3 regions of the Rahnella sp. ChDrAdgB13 genome follow, and region 3 is predicted to be linked to each of the others. Evidence: predicted binding sites of a transcription regulator. Region 3 holds the regulator's gene; each other region holds the start of a gene.

Region 1 (7,608 bases), on a different contig from region 3:
CCGAGGAAGGCAACGGTCTGGTCACTCAGCTTACCGCCGGCGGCTTTGCTGGCAGCAATCAGGCTGCCCAGTGCCACGGACGCTGTGCCCTGAATATCATCGTTAAAGCAGCAAAGTTCGTCGCGGTAACGTTCGAGGATCGGCATGGCGTTCTTCTGCGCGAAATCTTCGAACTGCAACAGCACGTTCGGCCAGCGGATTTTTACCGCCTGAATGAACTGGTCGACAAAGGCTTCGTACTCTTCGCCGGTGATGCGCGGGTGACGCCAGCCCATGTACAGCGGATCGTTGAGCAGTTGCGGGTTGTTGGTGCCTGCATCCAGCACAACCGGCAGGGTATATGCCGGGCTGATGCCGCCGCACGCGGTATACAAAGACAATTTACCGATAGGAATGCCCATACCGCCGATACCCTGATCGCCCAGGCCCAGAATACGTTCGCCGTCAGTCACCACGACCACTTTGACGTGTTGTTTGGTGGCGTTTTGCAGCATGTCGTCGATGTGCGCGCGGTTCGGATAAGAGATAAACAGGCCACGGGCGCGGCGGTAGATATCAGAGAAATGCTCGCAGGCTTCGCCGACGGTCGGAGTATAAATCACCGGCATCATTTCGCTGAGATGGCTGTCGAGAAGGCGGTAAAACAGCGTCTCGTTAGTGTCCTGAATATTACGCAGATAGATATGTTTATCGATGTCAGTTTTGAAATTCTGGAACTGGCGGTAGGCGCGATCGGCCTGTTCTTCAATCGTTTCAACGGCTTCAGGCAACAGGCCGTGAAGGTTGAAATTGCTGCGCTCTTCTTCGGTAAAAGCGCTGCCTTTATTCAGTAACGGGAATTCTAACAGGATTGGGCCAGCGTGAGGGATGTACAGGGGACGTTTGCTTTCGTATTCAAGTTCCATCGTTTTACTCTTCCGGTGCTCAGAATGTTAATTTTTATAGTTTAGAGACGAAAGGGTAACAGAGAGGAAACGGGGAATTCAAATCAGACAATGTTATGTAACTAATGACTACAGGAACGTAGTCATTAGTGTTAGGTAGATCACGAAACCCGGTAGTTTCAGCAGTTCAGTGTGGTGACGTCTTCGCAGCCGATGGCTTTCAGCGTGGCGCGGGTGGCGTCATTTTGGGTGATCAATGCGCCTTCCTGTTCGACCAGCACGGCGCGACGGACTTTCAGGCAGTCTTCGCCGGACAGGTTCAGCAGGATTAATGCCGCCTGTAGCGGAGGCAGGCTTGGGTTGAAAGCGGCGTTTTCCGCGTAACGCCCGGCAAACTGTTTGCCGTTAAGCGTTTCCAGTGCCACGCCGCTGTGCGATTTGCTGTACGGTGCATGGCTCTGGTTGCAGGCATCCAGCGCATGCGCAGCCAGCGCATCGTGGGTTTTCAGCGTGTAACCGTGATCGACTTTATCCATCAGCAGCGTGGTGATATCCAGATCCTTCGGCCCGAACGAATGCGGCAGATAGTCGCCGAGCGTGGCGACATCGCGATCCGGCAGATGGATATCCAGCGCCGTGCCGCTGGTCAGTTCATTCATAAACTGACGGCAATGGCCGCAAGGCGTGTAATTGACGGTGATTGAGGCCAGACGCGTTTCGCCACGCAGCCAGGCGTGTGTGACCGCAGATTGTTCAGCATGAACAGTTTGCTGCATCGGCGCACCGGCAAATTCCATGTTGGCACCGAAATACAGATTACCGGAGATTCCGCGGGCAATTGCGCCCACGTTGAAATGCGAAATCGGCGTCACAGAACAGGCTGCTGCCAGCGGTAACAGGGCGAATGCCAGCGCGTCGTCATTCAATCCTGTCTCTTGTTTTATCTGTGCAACATCCGCCGCAGAGAACATTGCCGGAAAGTCGTCATGTCGCAGAAATGGCTCAAGCGCGGAGGATAAATTTTCAGTGAGTGCCGCAAAGGCGGTATGAAAACGTGCGTGCATAAACATTCGATCTCGACAGTGATTACGGTTGAACAGTGTAAAAGTCATTCCATGAATGTAGTGTGATGAATGTCACTTTTTCGATGTAATAAGTTCAGAGTCATTACATTTTTGAGAGATGTTACGCAGAACAGTCGCCTTTTTATTCCTTTCCCCAACATCATCCGGGTTGAATCCAGGTGGCAACTGAGTGAACCCCGGGAGCATACATCAGTATGTAACCGGGGTGAGTGACCCATCTGCCGGGAGCAGACTGGAACGCTGCTTGTAGCGGCTCCTTCAGGAGTGAGGCCCATGGATGGGGCGGGTAACGCGGCCAAGGCAGAGTCAGCTCGAAGGATGACGGGCAATCAGTGGGACGGGAACCACTTGTCATTGATCTTCTGGAATTCGCCGTTGGCTTTGATACCTTCCAGCGCCGTATTCAGTTTCGCCAGCAGTTCCTTATTATCAGGACGCACTGCCAAACCCACGCCGGTACCAAAGTATTGCGGATCTTTAATCAGTTCGCCGACTTCACCGAGATTCGGGTTGGATTTCAGCCAGCCATTCAGCACGGCGGTATCGCCCAACAGTCCGTCCAGACGACCACTTTTCAGATCCAGAATCGCATTCTGATAGCTGTCATACCCGACGGTGGTGATCTCAGGATGTTTTTCCATCAGGTATTTCTGGTGGGTAGTGCCGTTTTCAAGACCGACACGTTTGCCTTTCAGATCGGCGATGGAAGAGTATTTTCCTTTCGGCCCGATGATCATCGCGGTATTGGCGTAGTAAGGTTGGGTAAACGTGACCTGCTTGCTGCGCTCTTCGGTGATGTCCATGCCGGAGATAATCACATCGAAACGACGGAATTTAAGCGCCGGGATCAGACCGTCGAACGGCTGATTGGTAAAGGTGCAGGTTTCCTGCATCTGCTTACACAGCGCATTAGCCAGATCGATATCAAAACCGATAATCTGGTTATCAGCCCCGATCGATTCAAACGGCGGATACGTAGCGGAAGTCCCAAAACGAAGGGTATCCGCAGCGGTGGCAGCAAAAGCAGTGGCAGACAAAAGGGCAGCGAGGATCAGCTTTTTCATGCAATACATTCCTGTTTAAAAAATGACATTCCCTTCACGGTACAGTTTACTGATTTTATTAATGTAATCGGGTAACTGGCAGGAAGTGAGACCGGTAATTAAATTGCCATTAAATGAATTTATATGCAATTAATTTGATTAAAAAATTATAAATCGGCGCGGGAACGATTTTACAGGCACAAAAAAAGGGACGATTTCTCGTCCCTTCAGATATTTTCTGCTTAATCAGTTGCGGCGTTCAAATGCCAGCGCGCGGCGTTCAATCAGACGCATCATCAGGGTCAGCAATCCGTTGACGCACAGATAAACCACACCGGCTGCGCCGAAGACCATCACGTCATAAGTCCGGCCATACATCAGCTGGCTGTGGCCCATCACATCCATCAGCGTAATGGTGTAGGCCAGCGAGGTACTTTTAAAGACCAGCACCACTTCGTTGGAATACGACGACAGTGCGCGCTTAAACGCGTACGGCAGCAGAATGCGCAGGGTCTGCGGTTTAGACATGCCCAGTGCTTCGCAGGACTGCCATTGGCCGGAAGGAATAGCGCGAACCGCACCCGTAAAAAGCTGCGTGGTATACGCGGCACTGTTGAGCGCCAGCGCAAACATCGCGCAAAGCCATGGCTGTGACAGCACTTCCCACAACCACGGGATTTCACGAATAGACGGAAACTGGCCCGGCCCGTAGTAAATCAGGAAGATTTGCACCAGCAGCGGCGTACCGGTAAACAGCGTGATATAGCCTTTCACAATCTGGCTGGCGACCGGCACTTTCAGCGTCAGAATCACGGTGAAAATCATCGCCAGCAGCAGCGCAACAATCAGCGCCGCCACGGTCAGTGTCAGGCTGGTGTGCAATCCTTTCAGGACTTCAGGTAGATATTCCCACATCAGGAAGCACTCCGTTCAAAGCGGGTGGTACGCAGTTCGATGCGCTTAATTACGAACTGGCTGAACAGGGTGACAATCAGATAAATGCAGGCCGCAATCACGTACCAGGTAAAAGGTTCTTGTGTCCGCGTGGCGATGCTTTTGGTTTGCAGCATCAAATCATTCACGCTGATCAGCGACACCAGCGCGGTGTCTTTGAGCAGAACCAGCCACTGATTGCTCAGGCCCGGCAGCGCGTGACGCCACATTTGCGGCATGATCAGGCGGAAGAAAATCGCCGATTTTTTCATGCCCAGCACCTGACCGGATTCCCACTGGCCTTGAGGGACGGCTTTCAGCGCTCCTCGCAGTGTCTGCGAAGCATAAGCGGAATACAGCAGCGAAAGGGCGATGACACCACAGACAAACGGGCTGACTTCAAAGTTTTCGATGGGCAGCTTTATCGGCACTGAGAACAGGCCGAGGTTAAGGCTAAAGCCATCCGCGAGCACCATCAGCAATTGTGACGACCCGAAGTAGATGAAAAGCACCACCAGAATTTCTGGCAGACCGCGCAGCACAGTGACCCACGCCGTACCGAGCCAGCTAAGTGGCTTCCACGGCGCAGATTCCCAAACTGCGAAGATCATCGCCAGAATCAGGCCGAGGACCAGCGCACAAACGGCAAGGCCGACGGTCATCCCGGCGGCGCTTGCTAAAGGTTGGAATTCAGTCATTGATAGGCAAACTTATTGCTGGAACCATTTTGAATACAGCGTCTTGTAAGTGCCGTCTGCTTTCACTTTTGCCAGAGCATCATTGAGTTTAGTCAGCAGTTCGGTGTTGTTCTGACGAACGGCAACACCCAGACCGGTACCGAAGTAAGTTGGATCAGTGATTTTGTCACCTACAGCGGCCAGATTTTTGTTTTGCTTCAGCCATTCGTTGACTACGGCGGTGTCACCGAACACAGCGTCCAGACGACCATTTTTCAGATCCAGCACGGCATTTTGATAGCTGTCGTAAGGCACGGCAGTAATTTCCGGATGTTTATCCATCAGGAATTTCTGGTGAGTGGTGCCGTTTTGCATCCCGACGCGTTTCCCCTTCAGCGCCGCAACGTCAGCGAACTGGCCGGCGTGAGCGATGAAAATAGCGGAGTTATCATAGTAAGCGTTGGTGAAAGACACTTGTTTTTCACGTTCTGGCGTGATGTCCATACCGGAAATAACCGCATCAAAACGACGGAATTTCAGGCTTGGGATCAGACTGTCGAAGGCCTGGTTTGTGAATGTGCAGGTAGCCTGCATCTCTTTACACATGGCGTTGGCCAGATCGACGTCGAAGCCCTGAATCTGATTGCTGGAGTCTACAAACTCAAACGGAGGATAAGACGCCTCCATCGCGAAACGGATGGTATCAGCAGCGCTGGCAGACAAACTGACGGTCGCCAGAACCGCGGCAATTACTAATTTTTTCATCGCTTACTCCGTAGAAAACATCAATCAATATGTTGATAGGAAACAGTTTTAGTGGGAAAGATAGCTCGCAAACTCTTTGGTTTTCGGCTGAGCGAAAATCGACGCGTCACCTTGTTCCACGATGCGGCCATTCTCCATGTACACCACGCGGCTGGCGGTTTTACGTGCCACTTCCACTTCGTGGGTCACAATCACCTGAGTAATCCCGGTGCCTGCCAGTTCGCGAATAATACTGACGATCTGGGCGGTAATTTCCGGGTCAAGCGCGGCGGTCGGTTCGTCAAACAACAAAACCTGAGGCTCCATCATCAGCGCACGGGCAATCGCCACACGCTGCTGCTGGCCACCGGAAAGGTGCAGCGGAAAACGATCGGCGTAATCGGTCAGGCGCAGACGGGTCAGCAATTTCTGGGCACGTTGCATCGCGACATCTTTTGTCAGACCCAGAACACGCATCGGGGCTTCCAGTAAGTTGTCGAGCACGGTGCGGTGCGGCCACAGATTGTATTGCTGGAAAACCATGCCGACGTTCTGACGCAGTTCGCGGATCGCTTTTTCATCCGGTTTGCGGGTGAAATCGAAGGTGTTACCGGCGATTTGCAGAGTGCCTGAACGGGGCATTTCCAGCAGGTTCAGAACACGTAACAGAGAGCTTTTACCTGCACCACTTGGACCCAGTAAAACGAGGGTTTCACCGGCAGGGCAGTCGAGCTGAATGTCAAAAAGCGCCTGATGCACGCCATAGAAGCAGTTGATGCTATTAAGTTGAATACTCATGCGCAAATAGTGAATAGCCATTGATGCCGCAGATGGTAACTTCCACAGCATAGTTATGCAACGATCACGGCTTAAAAATTATGTGTTGCCGCAGGAAGGCTAAAGTCTAGCACAACATATTGTTAACTATCTGTGACGGGGGTGTTGGTCAATGACGTTATTCATCACTGACCAACCGTTTTTGCGTGGTTTTTTTAGAAAGCCGGGCGCGTTACTGGTGTTCCAAAACCTGGCGTAATGTGCCGCTGGAAGCAAAATCAAGATTCGCCATGTAGCGGACATCATCGACTGTCCAGCATTTGCCTTCGCGCACCATTAACACTTCATCTTTCCAGCTCGTGGATGCGCCTTTGTCTTTCTCATGCGTGAAGGTTACGCGCAGAGGAATATTGCGGGCGTCGGTGTTTGGAATGGTCGATGCGCTGTCCACGGAGGCTGACGTCGGGCCATCAAACAGGCTGGAGAAAATGTCGCCATCGCCTGAACCTGCACCGGCTTTCTCATTTGGTGAGGCCGCGATATCGACTTTTGGCTGCGACTGCGCTTTAAGCAGCGCCGCGTAAAGTGCGGTGCTCAGATAAGGCCGGTAAGCGGCGAGCTGGCCGGAGTTCGGGATCCCGCTGCCGCCCTGTTTGATACGAAAATCATAGAATTGTTGGGCGACGCTGTCGGGGCCACCGTCGATACATGGCGCGCTGCGGCTACCAATATCCTTATAGGCAGGGTCGACCGTGGTACAGGCATTTAACATCAATACCAGAGGGATGGCGGCGACAAGAATTTTCTTTTTCATCGTATTCCTTACTGAAAGATTGAACATTTTCACCATGACTTTCTTAATCCTACAGTATAAAACCGATTTGGCTTAATGCATGGCACAGAGAAATGATACGTTCAGGCGGGATACATCGTTTATGCTATCCGGGTGCTTTTCTCCGACATGTGGACGACAACTGATAAGGAATACTCATGCAAATTTCAACGACTCCGACCCTGGAAGGTTTTACCATCGCGGAATATTGCGGTGTGGTCACAGGCGAAGCGATTTTAGGTGCGAATATTTTTCGTGATTTCTTCGCAGGCGTACGCGATATCGTCGGTGGCCGTTCCGGCGCGTATGAAAAAGAACTGCGTAAAGCGCGTGAGATTGCCTTTCGCGAGCTGGAAGAACAGGCGAAAGAACGCGGTGCTAACGCCGTGGTCGGCATTGATATCGATTATGAAACCGTGGGCAAAGACAGCAGCATGCTGATGGTGAGCGTCTCCGGTACGGCTGTCATTGTGCATCGCAAATGACGCGTTCGGGCATCAGAAGCGGCGTCATTGCTGCGCTTTTTCTGGCCCTGACGGGCTGTCAGAGCAGTGATCAGGCGAAAAATTTACCTTACCGGCTGGAAACCACGCGGCAGGCGCAGGGCATGGATCAGCGGGTGCGCTTTCTGGT
Region 2 (7,608 bases), on a different contig from region 3:
CGTGGAGGATTCCAAAGGAGGAAGAGCACTTTCCTCCTTTGGGCGGTTTCGGCGCAGCGCGTTAAGTGATCACCGCACGTAAGAAACCGAAATGTTTTCGATCTGCTTTAGCAGTGTAAGCCGCCATTGCAGCGGCCTTCTGCAAGCAAATCAGCGACTGCACAATTTGTAATAAACTTCATTCCACCGGATCTGATTCTTGAAGTCCGCCAGAGTCGTGTCGTTATCAATCACCAGCAACTCAATCCCGGACAGCTCCGCATACAACCGCAGTGCATCGATATCCAGCGCCTGAGAGAACACCGTGTGGTGCGCGCCGCCGCCGAGGATCCAGGCTTCAGCCGCCGTTGCCAGAGAAGGCTGGGCTTTCCAGATTGCACGGGCAACCGGCAGTTTTGGCAGCGGATGAGGTTGCTCGATGGTATCCACCTGATTGACCAGCAGACGGAAGCGATCGCCCATGTCGATGACGCTGGCATTGACCGCCGGGCCTGCCGGGGTGGAGAAAATCAGACGCGCCGGATCTGCTTTGCCACCTATGCCCAGATATTGCGCATCCAGCAGCGGTTTTTCTTCTTTGGCAATCGACGGGCACACTTCCAGCATGTGCGAGCCAACCACCAGATCGTTGCCCGGCTTGAAGTTGTACGTATAGTCTTCCATGAACGACGTGCCGCCTTTCAGGCCGCTGGCCATCACTTTCATGATGCGCAGCAGGGCCGCGGTTTTCCAGTCGCCTTCGCCGCCAAAGCCGTAGCCTTTTTGCATCAGACGCTGTACCGCCAGCCCCGGCAGTTGTTTCATGCCGTGCAGATCTTCAAAGTTGGTGGTGAATGCGCCGAATTTCCCCTGCTCCAGGAAACGGGTCATCCCCAGTTCGATTTTTGCTGCGTCCAGCAGGTTTTCACGACGTTCGCCGTTGAGTTTCACGGCATCCGTCAGGCGGTAAGTGGATTCATACTCTTCCACCAGCGTATCGATATCGCCTTTGCTGACTTCGTTGATGACGCTGACCAGATCGCCGATACCATAGGCACTGATGCTGTAGCCGAACTGGATTTGCGCGGCCACTTTATCGCCTTCGGTCACCGCCACTTCACGCATGTTGTCGCCAAAACGCGCCACTTTCAGATGCTGGCTTTCATTCTTCGCCGCGGCAACGCGCATCCACTGAGCGATGCGGCGGTGCGATTCGCCATCCTGCCAGTGACCGGCGACCACGGAATGTTGCTGACGCATGCGCGCGCCGATGAAACCGAATTCACGGCCGCCGTGTGCGGTCTGGTTCAGGTTCATGAAGTCCATGTCCATGGAATCCCACGGAATTTCAGCATTGAACTGTGTATGGAACTGCAACAGTGGTTTATGCAGGATGCTCAGACCGGCAATCCACATTTTGGCCGGAGAGAAGGTGTGCAGCCAGGTAATCAGGCCGACGCAGGAATTCGCATAGTTAGCTTCGCGGCAAAGTGCGGTGATTTCGTCCGGCGTGGTGACCAGCGGTTTGAGCACCAGTTTGACCGGCAATCCGGCTTCTGCGTTCAGGCCATTGACTACCTTCTCGGCGTTCTCTTTTACCTGACGTAACGTTTCCGGCCCGTACAGATGCTGACTGCCAATAGCGAACCACACTTCGAGATGTTTAAACGCGTCCATTAATCACTCCTGAATTTCAGATGTTTGAAAAAACCGTTTTCGAAAAAATAGTCAGTGTGCTGTCTTCGCTGCAAACAGCAGTTCAGTGGTTGCACACCATTGCTGATAACGTTCGTACAGACGCTGGTATTGTTCGACGCGCTGCGGATCCGGCAGCAACGTGCGTTCGATGCTGCACGCCATTTTTTCCTGGGCGGCAGGGACGTCTTTGAATTCCCCGGCGGCGACGGCAGCAAAGATGGCGGCACCCAGCGCGCAGCACTGATCGGAGGCGACAATCTGCAACGGACGGTTCATGGCGTCGGCGCAAACCTGCATGATGACCGGCGATTTACGGGCAATACCGCCGAGCGTGAGAACGTTTTCAACCGGAATGTCTTGTTGTTCGAAACACTCCATAATCGCGCGCGCACCAAAGGCGGTAGCCGCAATGAAACCGCCGAACAGTTCCGGTGCTTCGGTGCCGAGATTGATGTCAGTAATGACGCCTTTCAGACGCTGATTGGCAAACGGTGTCCGGCGTCCGTTAAACCAGTCGAGCACCAGCGGCAGGTGATCCAGCTTCGGATTGGCGGCCCACGCGGCGGTCAGATCGGGCAGCAGATTTTTTTGCAAGGCGGTGAGTTGTTCTTTCAGTTCCGGATGCGCCTTAGCGGCCTGAATCAGCGGCCAGCTCAGCAGGCGGCTGAACCACGCGTACATATCGCCAAACGCGGATTGTCCGGCTTCCATGCCGATCATCTCCGGCACCACGCTGCCTTCCACCTGACCACAAATTCCGGCGATGGCGCGGTCGTTAACGCGTTCTTTATCGGCAATCAGGATGTCGCAGGTGGAGGTACCGATCACTTTGACCAGCGTGTAAGGCTGTGCGCCCGCGCCGACTGCGCCCATATGGCAGTCGAATGCGCCGCCGGAAAGCACGACGGAGGCGGGCAGGCCGAGGCGTTCTGCCCATTCAGGCGTCAGCGTGCCGACAGCCTGTTCAGCGGTGACGGTGTTGGTAAACAGCGGATACGGCAGGTGTTCAACCAGCAAAGGATCGAGCGCGGCGAAGAAATCTTTTGGCGGCAGGCCGCCCCACGACGGATGCCAGAGCATTTTGTGTCCGGCGCTGCAACGGCCACGTACGACTTTATCCGGCGCGGTGGTGCCGGAAAGCAGGGCGGGCACCCAGTCGCATAATTCCACCCAGGAGGCGGCGGCTTTGGTGACAGCAGGGTCGGCGCGGGAAACATGGAGAATTTTGGCCCAGAACCATTCGGAGGAGTAGACGCCGCCGATATAGCGGGAATAGTCGGGGAAATCACCGCTGCGGCACAGACGGTTAATTTCTTCGGCTTCTTCTATCGCCGTGTGATCTTTCCATAACACGAACATGGCGTTCGGGTTTTCGGCGAACTCAGGATTCAGCGCCAGAATGTTGCCGTCTTTATCGACCGGCGCGGGTGTTGAACCGGTGGAATCCACGCCGATACCTACCACGCGTGCTGCGCGTTCGTTGCCAAGACGTTGTACGACGTTTTTAATCGCCTGTTCCATCGCTTCAATATAATCAAGGGGATGGTGGCGGAACTGATTTATTGCCGCATCACAGTAACGGCCCTCATTCCAGCGCGGGTAGTAAACCACGTCGGTTTCCATTTCGGCACCGGTCTGACAATCAACGGCCAGTGCGCGGATGGAATCGCTGCCAAAATCAAGACCAAGAGCAATCGCACCTTGCGTCATTCTTTCTCACTCCTTCAGGTTTGCCGTAGTCATTACGGCGGCGAATCGAATTGCTCTAACAGTAGGAGGATGGCAAAAAGTGAGTGAGGAGGCGTTAGCTGGAAGTATGCACAAATCTGCTCCCCATGATGTTTCTGTGAGGTTGGTCAAATGTTAGTGTTTGGCTAAAATCGCTATATCTATGTACAAACCTGCTGTTTTCCCGCCGTGTGATAGCGCTCTACATTCCGCTGCAAAATTACCGCTAAAACTTACTGCGTCTTACAACAGAGCGTGACGCAAATCCGCTATATACCGGACTTCGCCGCGCTCTGATTTTGTTTCCTTACGCCAATGATAACGTTTTCATGATTGCGGACAGCCACCCGGATTAAGGCCGGAATCGTGAAAAACAACAATAAAAGTCGGAGAACATCATGCATAAATTCACTAAGGCACTGGCGGCGGTCGGGTTAGCGGCTGTTATGTCACATTCAGCTATGGCAGCAGACAATCCGAAGCTGGGTTTTCTGGTTAAACAACCGGAAGAACCGTGGTTCCAGACTGAATGGCGGTTCGCTGATAAGGCCGGTAAAGACCTGAATTTCGAGGTCATTAAAATTGCCGTGCCGGATGGCGAAAAAACGCTGAATGCCATCGACAGCCTCGCGGCAAACGGCGCGAAAGGGTTTGTTATCTGTACGCCGGATCCGCGTCTGGGGCCTGCCATCATGGCCAAAGCCCGCAGCTATGACATGAAAGTGATCCAGGTGGATGACCAGTTTGTGAATGCCAAAGGCAAACCGATGGAAGAAGTGCCATTGGTCATGATGGCGGCGACCAAAATCGGCGAACGTCAGGGGCAGGAACTGTATAAGGAAATGCAAAAACGCGGCTGGAAAGTGGCTGATACCGGCGTAATGGCGATTACCGCGGATGAGCTGGATACCGCACGCCGCCGCACCAGCGGTTCTATGGATGCACTGAAGGCCGCCGGTTTCCCGGAAAAACAAATCTATAAAGTGCCGACAAAATCCAACGATATCCCGGGCGCACTGGACGCCGGTAACTCCCTGCTGGTGCAACATCCTGAAGTGAAAAACTGGCTGATTATCGGCATGAACGACAACACCGTTCTGGGTGGCGTGCGTGCAACAGAAGGTCAGGGCTTTAAAGCGGCGAACGTGATCGGCATCGGCATCAACGGGGTTGACGCGGTGAATGAGCTGTCAAAAAGCGCGCAAACCGGCTTCTACGGTTCCCTGTTACCGAGCCCGGATATCCACGGTTACAAAAGTATCCAGATGCTGAATGAGTGGGTGACCAAAGGTGTTGAACCGCCGAAATTCACCGAAGTGACCGACGTTGTGCTGATCACCCGCGACAATTTCAAAGAAGAGCTGAAGAAGAAAGGCTTAATGTAACTTTTGCCTGATCTGAATTGAGTTACTGCACCACGGACGACGGTTAAGAAGTGCGACTGTTTTCTGTGGTGCAGTAATCGGTTTGAAATCCTTCACATATTTTTCCAGGTAGCCACTATGACTCAGCAATCTTCAAACAAGACGCCTTTGCTGACACCGTCGCTGACGGAGTTTGATGCGGCCACGCCGTATCTGGAATTCCATGACATTGGCAAAACTTTTCCGGGCGTGAAAGCGCTGGACGGTATTTCATTCAATTGTTACGCCGGACAAATTCATGCGCTGATGGGCGAGAACGGCGCGGGGAAATCCACGCTGCTGAAAATCCTCAGCGGAAACTATCAGCCGTCGCAGGGCAACATTCACATCAAAGGCCAGCCGGTGGCATTTAACAACACCACCGATGCGCTCGATGCCGGTGTGGCGATCATTTATCAGGAACTGCATCTGGTGCCGGAAATGACGGTGGCAGAAAACATTTATCTCGGGCAGTTGCCGAGTAAACACGGGTTCGTGAACCGCAAATTGCTGCGCTATGAAACCAAAATCCAGCTGGAACATCTCGGGCTGGATATCGACCCGGACACGCCGCTGAAATATCTCTCCATCGGCCAGTGGCAGATGGTGGAAATTGCGAAAGCGCTGGCGCGTAACGCCAAAATCATTGCGTTCGACGAACCGACCAGCTCGCTGTCTGCCCGTGAAATTGAACAATTGTTCCGCGTTATCCGCGAGTTACGTGCCGAAGGGCGCGTCATTTTGTATGTTTCACACCGTATGGAAGAAATTTTTGCATTAAGTGACGCTGTCACTGTTTTCAAAGATGGCCGTTATGTGCGGACCTTCGAGGACATGACGCAGGTCGATAACAGCAAGCTGGTGCAGGCTATGGTCGGCCGCAATCTGGATGATATCTACGGTTACGCGCCGCGTCCGCACGGCGAAATCCGTCTGGAACTGGACGACGTCAAAGCACCAGGCGTGAGAACGCCGGTCAGCCTGACCGTGCGTCAGGGGGAAATTGTCGGTCTTTTCGGGCTGGTCGGCGCAGGGCGCAGCGAGCTGATGAAAGGCCTGTTCGGCGGCACGCGCATTACCGGCGGCACCGTCAGGCTGGACGGCGAAGCACTGAATATCCGCAAACCGGCTGACGCCATCCGCCTCGGCATTATGCTGTGCCCCGAAGACCGCAAGGCCGACGGCATCATTCCGGTGCATTCGGTGCGCGACAATATCAACATCAGCGCCCGCCGCAAAACGGTGAAAGCGGGGTGCCTGATCAACAACGCCTGGGAAGCCAAAAATGCGCGCAAGCATATCGAAGCGCTGAACATCAAAACCCCGAGCGACCAGCAGCTGATCATGAACCTTTCCGGCGGTAATCAGCAAAAAGCCATTCTTGGCCGCTGGCTGTCGGAAGAAATGAAGGTCATTTTGCTCGACGAACCGACGCGCGGTATTGACGTCGGCGCCAAGCATGAAATCTACAACGTGATTTACTCACTGGCGAAACAGGGCATTGCCGTGCTGTTTGCGTCCAGTGATTTACCGGAAGTGCTGGGTCTGGCGGACAGAATTGTGGTGATGCGCGAAGGCGCCATCTCCGGCGAACTGTTGCACGACGACGCTACCGAAGAAAAAGCGCTGGGGCTCGCCATGTTGCGGACGCCAGATCTTGATTCTGCCCCTGACGCTGCCTGACTGAGGAGCAAAAATATTATGTCGAGTATGACAACCAATTCAGCCAAACCGGATCAACCTTCTGCTGCATCGCGCAGCGGGCAAGGCCTGATGCGAATCTGGGACAGCTACGGCATGCTGGTGGTCTTCGCCGTGCTGTTTCTCGCCTGTACGATTTTTGTGCCGAACTTCAGTTCCTTCATCAACATGAAAGGGCTGGGGCTGGCGATTTCAATGTCCGGCATGGTGGCCTGCGGAATGTTGTTCTGTCTGGCATCCGGCGACTTCGACCTGTCCGTCGCCTCGGTGATTGCCTGCGCCGGTGTTACCACGGCAGTGGTCATCAACATGACCGAAAGCCTGTGGATTGGCGTCGCCGCCGGTTTGCTGCTCGGAATGCTGACCGGTTTGCTCAACGGTTTTGTTATCGCCCGTCTGAAAATCAACGCGCTGATCACCACACTTGCCACCATGCAGATTGTGCGCGGTCTGGCGTACATCATTTCTGACGGTAAAGCGGTCGGTATCGAAGACGAACGTTTCTTCGCGCTCGGCTATGCCAACTGGTTCGGGCTGCCCGCGCCAATCTGGCTGACGGTCGGCTGTCTGATTATCTTTGGCCTGCTGCTCAACAAAACCACGTTTGGCCGCAACACGCTGGCGATTGGCGGTAATGAAGATGCGGCGCGACTGGCGGGTGTGCCGGTCGTTCGTACTAAAATTATCATCTTTGTGCTTTCCGGGCTGGTGTCGGCGGCGGCGGGGATCATTCTGGCTTCGCGAATGACCAGCGGCCAGCCGATGACGTCGCTGGGCTTTGAACTGATCGTTATCTCTGCCTGCGTGCTGGGCGGCGTATCGCTGAAAGGTGGCATCGGTAAAATTTCTTACGTGGTATCGGGGATCCTGATCCTGGGCACGGTAGAAAATGCCATGAACCTGCTGAACATTTCTCCGTTCTCGCAATATGTCGTACGTGGTCTGATCCTGCTGGCGGCAGTCATCTTCGACCGCTACAAACAGAAAGCTAAAAAGACGGTTTAACCCCGTTCTGTGATAACGCTTTCACAGCGTTACCCCACGGCATTTAACGCTCTTATCGGTTAAATGCCGTAAAAACGCGTGGTTGTTCACAAAT
Region 3 (7,608 bases):
ATAACAACGTATTATTTATTCCAAATCTGAAGCTATCAGCTTTACAGGTTTGCCATAAGATGCAATTTTTGGGCGGGTGATGCTTTTTACTGATAGGGCTTTCAAGCGAGGCGACATGCGTTATTTACCGAAATTGCAGCAACTCAAGGTTTTCCAGCAGGTTATCCGCAGCGGCAGTATTCGCGGCGCGGCGCGGGCGATGAATCAGTCGCAGCCCGCGGTCAGTAGAACCTTGCGGGAACTGGAACAAACGCTTGAAACTCAGCTTATCGTGCGCGGCAATCAGGGCATGGCGCTGACGGAAACCGGCCGTGCCTTTGCGCAGCGCATGCAGTTTATTCTCGAAGAACTTGAACGCGCGGCGGATGAGATCCGGCAGATTAATCAGTATTCGCAGGGTTCGGTGGCTATCGGGTTTTCATCACTGCTGGCGCTGACGGTATTTCCGGCCCTTAGTGAAGCGTTCAAAACGCAATTTCCCCAGTCCAAACTGCTGATTAAAGAAGGCCAGCTTTCGACGCTGTTACCGGCGCTGCGTGAAGGGAAACTCGATTTTGCCGTCGGGACCGCCGGGCCGGGTTTTCCGCTGGAAGATTTGGTGCGTGAGCCGCTGTTTAGCGCCCCTTTTGGTGTGATTGCGCGGCAAGGCCATCCGCTGGCAGATGCCACCACGCTCGACGAATTGCAGTGCGCGCGCTGGGTGTTGCCGGAAACGGATATGGGTTACTACCAGCAGATTCAGCTTTCGATGAACGGCTTTAACGCACCAGCCGGGGAAACGCCGGTAAGAACGGATTCGGTAGTGTGCGGGCTGAATATGGTGTTGCAGTCGGATTATCTGACGATTGTGGCGAAGGCCATGCGCGCGCCGTTCGGCTTACAGGACAGGCTTTGCCTGCTCAATATCGATACGCTGCCGGAAGCGGAATATTGCGTGCTCTATTCGCAGAAATCGCCGCTGACGTTTGCCGCGCGGCGATTTCTGGATTTACTGCGAAGTCAGTGCCAGTCGTATCACTGGTCGTGACTTATTCGGCGTTCACTACTTCAAAACTGTGGGTGATTGTCGCGGCTTTGCCCAGCATCAGGGAAACGGAGCAATATTTTTCCGCAGACAGGCTGACTGCGCGTTCCACAATTTTATCCGTCAGGTCTTTGCCGGTGACGATGAAATGCAGGTTGATGTGCGTGAACAGACGCGGTGCTTCTTCGCGGCGCTGAGACGTCAGTTTCACTTCGCAGTCACGCACGTCGTTGCGGCCTTTTTGCAAAATAGACACTACATCAATCGCGCTGCAACCGCCCGCCGACATCAGCAACATTTCCATCGGGCTCGGGGCTTTGTCGCCCGCATTACCATCCATTGTGATCTGATGGCCCGACGCTGACTCACCTAAAAACGTCAGCCCTTCTACCCATTTTACGCGTGCGTGCATGTGCTCTTCTCCCGGTGGATAAATTCGTCAAATTTTCCCCTCAGACTACCCTTTCACCCAAAAACTGGCAACGTAACCCGATCGCCATCATGCTGAAGCGAGACAACAGAAGACAGCATTGCAAACCTGTGTTACAAACAAAGCCGAAACATACTTTCCAGTAAATTGCGGTGACGGTTTTTGCGGTTTAAGAACAGAACCCACGGTGTTAACAGCAATAATCAGGCTGTTTCACTCCGACATCCGCTTGCAGCATTTCTGGGGAGTTATATGCTGAAAGGGCGCTTTTTAAAGTAAGTGCCGTACAGGGAACTCTGAGCCCTGTGATTTTGGGCAGCGATAACAACAGAGGATAATAGCAAATGGTTCTCGGCAAGCCACAAACAGACCCGACTCTCGAATGGTTCCTGTCTCACTGTCATATACATAAGTATCCTTCTAAAAGTACGCTGATTCACCAAGGTGAAAAAGCCGAAACGCTGTACTACATCGTGAAAGGGTCGGTTGCCGTCCTGATTAAAGATGAAGAAGGCAAAGAAATGATACTGTCATACCTTAACCAAGGTGACTTCATCGGCGAGCTGGGACTCTTCGAAGAAGGGCAGGAACGCAGTGCCTGGGTGCGTGCTAAAACTGCCTGCGAAGTGGCTGAAATTTCTTATAAAAAATTCCGCCAGCTGATTCAGGTAAACCCGGATATTCTGATGCGTCTTTCCGCGCAGATGGCAAACCGTCTGCAAGTGACGTCAGAGAAAGTCGGCAATCTTGCCTTCCTCGACGTAACAGGCCGTATCGCGCAAACTTTGCTTAATCTGGCTAAACAGCCTGATGCAATGACCCATCCGGACGGGATGCAAATCAAGATCACCCGTCAGGAAATCGGCCAAATCGTCGGTTGTTCACGTGAAACAGTCGGACGTATTCTCAAAATGTTGGAAGATCAAAGCCTGATCTCCGCACACGGTAAAACGATTGTCGTTTACGGCACACGTTAATCCCTCAGAAATTGGCGCGACAGCTAACTGTCGCGCCTTTTTTATGGGCTAAGCTTTATCCATGACGCTATGGCGAAGACTGTTCTATCATCCCGAAGTTAACTACGCGCTGCGCCAGACGCTGGTGTTGTGCCTGCCTGTTGGCATTTGCTGGCTTTTTGGCAATCTGCAAATGGGTCTGCTGTTTTCCCTGTGCCCGGCCTGCTGCAATGTCGCGGGTCTGGATACGCCACACAAACGCTTTTTCAAACGTCTGATGGTCGGCGGCACGCTTTTTGCCCTGAGCAGCATTCTGCTGCAAGTGATGCTGGAAAGCTGGCACATTCCCCTGCCGCTCATCATGCTGTCGCTGGCGTTACTGCTGGGCGTGACCGGTGAAATCAGCCCGCTGCATGCGCGTCTGTTGCCCGGTGCGCTGGTGGCGACCATCTTCACGCTGAGCATGGTGGGTCTGCGCCCGATGTGGCAAGCTCCGGCGCTGTTCGCCGCAGGCACCGCCTGGTACGGTATCTTTAACTGGGCGTGGTTTCGTATTTCAAAAGAACAACCGATGCGCGAAACCCTCAGCCAGCTCTATCTGCAACTGGCAGATTACTTCGAGGCGAAATACAGCCTGCTGACGCAACACACCGATCCTGAAACCGCGCTACCGCCACTGCTGGCGCGTCAGCAACAGGTTATCGATCTGATTGCCCTGCTTTATCAGCAACTGCACATGCTGCCGCAACACGGACATCATCATCACCATAAGCGACTGTTCCAGCGTTTTCAGGTCGCACTCGATTTGCAGGAACACATCACGGTGAGCCTGCATCAGCCGGAAGAAGTGCAAAAGCTGGTGGAAGAAAGCCACGCCGAAGCGGTTATACGACGTAATGCGCAGGTGATCTCCGCCCGTCTGCGGGTCATCGCTGATGACATTCTTTATCACCGTTTATCCGGGCGATTTACGATGGCCAACGAACTGGCCGCGCTGGAGAAAATAGCCGCGCGCAATCCGGAGAATCCGGTCGGTCAATTTTGCTATTACCATTTCAGCCGCATTGCGCGTTTATTGCGGACACAACGTCCGCTGTACCGACGCGATCTGATGAACACTCAGCCCCGCTTACCTTTCTGGCCGGCGTTGAAAAGTTATCTTTCCTTTAAATCGGTCGCGCTGCGCAATGCTGCCCGGCTTGGCATCATCCTGGCGATTGGCAGCAGCCTTGGTCTGTTTTTCAATCTGCCCAAGCCCTACTGGATTTTGCTGACCATCATGCTGGTCAGCCAGAACGGCTATAACGCCACGCGCGTACGTATCCAGCACCGTGCGCTGGGGACGCTGGCCGGATTACTGATTGCATCCGGATTGCTGAAGCTGGAATTACCCGAAAGCACCACGTTGCTCTGCATGCTGCTGATTACTTTGTTGTCCTACACGGTTTTACGCAAAAACTACGGGCTGGCAATGGTAGGTATGACAGTGACAGCCGTGTATACCCTGCAACTGCTGGCGATGAATGGCGTACACTTTCTCGTACCACGGCTGATAGATACGCTGATCGGCTGTGCGCTGGCTTTCGGCGGCACCATCTGGTTGTGGCCGCAATGGCAAAGCGGTTTGCTGCGCCAGAATGCGCATCAGGCGCTGGAAACCTATCAGAACGCAATCCGGTTACTGCTTGAGGAAAATCCGGATGCCGCGAAACTCGCTTACACCCGAATGCAGGTCAATCAGGCGCATAATAAACTGTTCACCTCACTGAATCAGGCAATGCAGGAACCGGGCTTTAACTCGCATTATCTGGCGGATATGCGTCTGTGGGTGACGCACAGTCAGTTTATTGTCGAGCACATCAATGCGATGACTATTCTCGCCCGCGAGCACTACATGCTGCCGGAGAAACTGGCGACGGAGTATTTGCAGACCTGCGAAATCGCGCTGCAAAGCTGTCAGCAACGGTTGCTTTACGACGGGCCCGGTGGTGAGAACACCTTGTTTAATGCGCCGGAGCTGCATCCGGATATGCCGCTGACCGAAATGGAACGCCACCTGCGGAGGGTGATATCGCATCTGAGTGTGATGCATACTATTTCGTCACTGGCGTGGAAGCAGAGACCACATCATGGGATCTGGTTAACGCGGCGGGCGTAATTTATAACTCCCTCCCCTGCGAAAGGGAGGGGTGGGGTATTAAGGTCGGCTTAATTGTCTGAGTTGCCCTCAAACCACACCCCATCCCAGCCTTCCCCTCGTGAAAGGGGAAGGAGCAAAAGTAAAACCGTTCAGCTATTGCAGGATAGAAGTAAAACGTCGATCTCCCCTTCGCAAGGGGGGAGCAGTCAGCCTGTAACTTTTGCCACAGCTTTCTCAAAGCGCCCCATCCCTTCTTCAATATCCGCGAAGTCGATAACCAGTGATGGTGCAAACCGGATCACATTCGGGCCCGCCACCAGCATCATCAACCCGAACTCAGCGGCGGCGGCATGAAACTCTCCGGCGCGGTTTTTGAAGGCATCCGACAGCTCGGCGCCAATCAGCAACCCCTGCCCGCGGAATTCGCTGAAGACAGAATATTTCTGGTTGATGGCATCCAGCGCGCTGATGAATTTCTCGCGGCGTTCATTGATACCGGCCAGCACGTCTGGCGTATTGATAATATCCAGTGCGGCTTCGGCGACGGCACAGGCCAGCGGGTTACCGCCGTAGGTGGTGCCATGTTTGCCCGGCTCCATCACCGATGCAACGTCTTCCGTTGCCAGCATGGCGCTGACAGGGAAACCGCCGCCCAGCGCTTTGGCTGTGGTCAGAATGTCCGGCGTCACGCCGTAATGCATGTAGCTGAACAACTTACCGCTACGCCCCATACCGCTTTGCACTTCATCGAGCACCAGCAGTGCCTGATGTTTGTCGCAAAGTTCACGCAGCCCTTGCAGGAATTCTTTGGTGGCCGGTGTCACCCCGCCTTCGCCCTGAACGGGTTCGACCACAATTGCGCAGGTATGGTCGTCGATCACCGCTTTTACCGCGTCCAGATCGTTGAAGGGCACATGTACGATGTCAGCAGGTTTCGGGCCGAAGCCGTCGGAATATTTCGGCTGTCCGCCGACTGAAACGGTAAACAACGTGCGGCCATGGAAAGCGTTATGGAAAGCGATGATCTTACTTTTGTACGGGCTGTGGCGGTGGGAAGCATAATAGCGCGCAAGTTTGAATGCGGCCTCATTAGCTTCAGCGCCGGAGTTGGCAAAAAATACGCGGTCGGCAAAAGTGGCGTCGATCAACTTCTGAGCCAGTCGCAGAGCGGGTTCGTTGGTAAATACGTTACTGACATGCCACAGAGTTTCACCCTGTTCATGCAAGGCTTTAACCAGTGCCGGATGACAATGTCCGAGCGCCGTAACCGCGATACCGCCAGCGAAATCAACGTATTCGGTGCCCTGCTGGTCCCACACGCGGCTGCCTTTGCCCTTCACCGGAATGAATTTCGCAGGTGAATAAACCGGCAAAATCACTTTGTCGAACGTACCCCGATCTACCGCTGATTTTTCTGCCATAACCGTTTTCCCTTACTGAAGTAATATGAAAATATAATCACAAAATATGCATAAAAAATCACGCACAGGCAAACAGAAATCACACCTGATGGGTAAGTAATTTTATCAGCAAGATTAACTGATTAGATTTTAAGGAAATTATCCAGAAGCTGATGCCCCTGTTCACTCAGAATGCTTTCCGGATGAAACTGAACGCCATGCAGCGGTAAGGTTTTGTGCATGATGCCCATAATTTCGTCGCGCTGGCCTTCGCGCTCAGTCCACGCGGTGACGTCAAAACAATCGGGCAGCGTTTCGGGCGCAATCACCAGGGAATGGTAGCGCGTCACCGTCAGCGGATTATTCAGCCCGGTAAAAACGCTGTTGCCGGTATGGCAGATGGGAGAAGTTTTGCCATGAATGGCCTGGCGGGCGCGGACAATCTTTGCGCCGAATGCCTGCGCCATTGCCTGATGCCCGAGGCAGACGCCGAGAACCGGCAGTTTACCGGCAAAATGGGTGATGGCTTGCAGGGAAATTCCCGCCTGATCGGGCGTACACGGGCCGGGCGAAATCACCAGATGTGACGGGGAAAGCTGTTCGATATCCGCAATCGTCAGCTGATCGTTACGCACCACGCTGACTTTTGCCCCCAGCTCGCAAAAATATTGGTAGAGGTTGTAGGTAAACGAGTCGTAGTTGTCGATCAGCAGCAGCATGGTCAATCCCGGTAAAGTCGAAAAATTTACCGGGTAATTCTACGCATTTTTATCCGCAGGCTTCAGCCTTTTTGTCGATCAAGGTGCGCCGGTCAATGTGCCTCATCGATTTCACTGATCACCTGATTAAAAATCGCCACCAGGTCTGTTTCATCGCCAAAAACCGCCGTTTTGTTGGCGGCCAGCCAGCGCTCACGCCCGACTTTGGCCCACTCAATGTCATAACCGGCGTGGATAACCAGCTGCTCGATGAATATTCTCAGCGCGCGCCCGTTACCTTCCCGGAATGGATGCAACAGGTTCAGGCCGGTGTAATAGTGCGCCAGCCGTTCTGCCAGATTATCGTGCGGCCATCCGACCAGAAACTCCTCTTCCTCGAGTTCCTGCATCAGCGCGTTGCCTTCATTTTCGATGTATTCGAAATGGCAAAACTGCGTATCGTCTTTATAAATATCGATTTCGCGGAACTTGCCCGCCCACGGATAGATGTCCTGGAACAGGGAAAGATGGATAGCGCACAGATGCGGTAAGCCCATGGTGGCCGGGCCGAGCGGCATGGCGGCGGCGCGCAGTGCGGTGAAAGCCAGTTCGGCCTGCAACAGACGATGTTCCTCCCGGATCCCGAGGCTGTTTTTCAGAACGTTGATGCCGGGATAGTAGTAAGGATCGGCACCTGCCACGAGTTTATCGTTCATAGTGCCTCCTCAGCTCGGACAAGCGCTGCGAAATTTGTTCGTTATCCAGCGTGACGGCTTCAACCTGCAAACCATCAAGCAGACTGCTGGCCTGAAAGTTCTCCCGCTGACGTTCGCGAAAGAGTTTTTCCTGCTGTCTGAGGGTCATTTTTTTCGCCATATTTCCTCCCCGGATATGGCCATTCGGGCGCATACCTTGTGAAGGTAAGTATAGACAGAGAAAAAAGGGCACCCGGCTGAGTGC

Evidence for each region. The regulator CRP, encoded in region 3, controls carbon source genes, mostly activating them, when cyclic AMP is high. The targets are predictions, from matches to a motif close to ATGTGANNNNNNTCACAT.
Region 1: the regulator CRP is predicted to act here: its motif matches at 2,009-2,026, upstream of cdd (cytidine deaminase).
Region 2: the regulator CRP is predicted to act here: its motif matches at 3,522-3,539, upstream of J8X26_RS20240 (arabinose ABC transporter substrate-binding protein).

What each region holds. Positions count from the first base shown of each region.
Region 1 is NZ_JAEMGT010000023.1:192,156-199,763, reverse strand. It holds gene J8X26_RS08465 (NAD-dependent malic enzyme) at 1-905, opposite strand, end outside; gene cdd (cytidine deaminase) at 1,064-1,948, opposite strand; gene J8X26_RS08455 (arginine ABC transporter substrate-binding protein) at 2,299-3,033, opposite strand; gene artM (arginine ABC transporter permease ArtM) at 3,259-3,927, opposite strand; gene artQ (arginine ABC transporter permease ArtQ) at 3,927-4,643, opposite strand; gene artJ (arginine ABC transporter substrate-binding protein) at 4,656-5,387, opposite strand; gene artP (arginine ABC transporter ATP-binding protein ArtP) at 5,436-6,164, opposite strand; gene J8X26_RS08430 (lipoprotein) at 6,376-6,957, opposite strand; gene J8X26_RS08425 (heavy metal-binding domain-containing protein) at 7,134-7,460, shown strand; gene J8X26_RS08420 (N-acetylmuramoyl-L-alanine amidase) at 7,457-7,608, shown strand, end outside.
Region 2 is NZ_JAEMGT010000086.1:30,761-38,368, forward strand. It holds gene araA (L-arabinose isomerase) at 151-1,656, opposite strand; gene J8X26_RS20235 (ribulokinase) at 1,708-3,387, opposite strand; gene J8X26_RS20240 (arabinose ABC transporter substrate-binding protein) at 3,804-4,790, shown strand; gene araG (L-arabinose ABC transporter ATP-binding protein AraG) at 4,908-6,491, shown strand; gene araH (L-arabinose ABC transporter permease AraH) at 6,507-7,514, shown strand.
Region 3 is NZ_JAEMGT010000012.1:106,816-114,423, reverse strand. It holds gene J8X26_RS05140 (LysR substrate-binding domain-containing protein) at 116-1,027, shown strand; gene J8X26_RS05135 (OsmC family protein) at 1,029-1,436, opposite strand; gene crp (cAMP-activated global transcriptional regulator CRP) at 1,799-2,431, shown strand; gene J8X26_RS05125 (YccS/YhfK family putative transporter) at 2,493-4,568, shown strand; gene J8X26_RS05120 (aspartate aminotransferase family protein) at 4,757-5,971, opposite strand; gene J8X26_RS05115 (aminodeoxychorismate synthase component II) at 6,094-6,669, opposite strand; gene J8X26_RS05110 (putative adenosine monophosphate-protein transferase Fic) at 6,762-7,364, opposite strand; gene J8X26_RS05105 (YhfG family protein) at 7,354-7,524, opposite strand.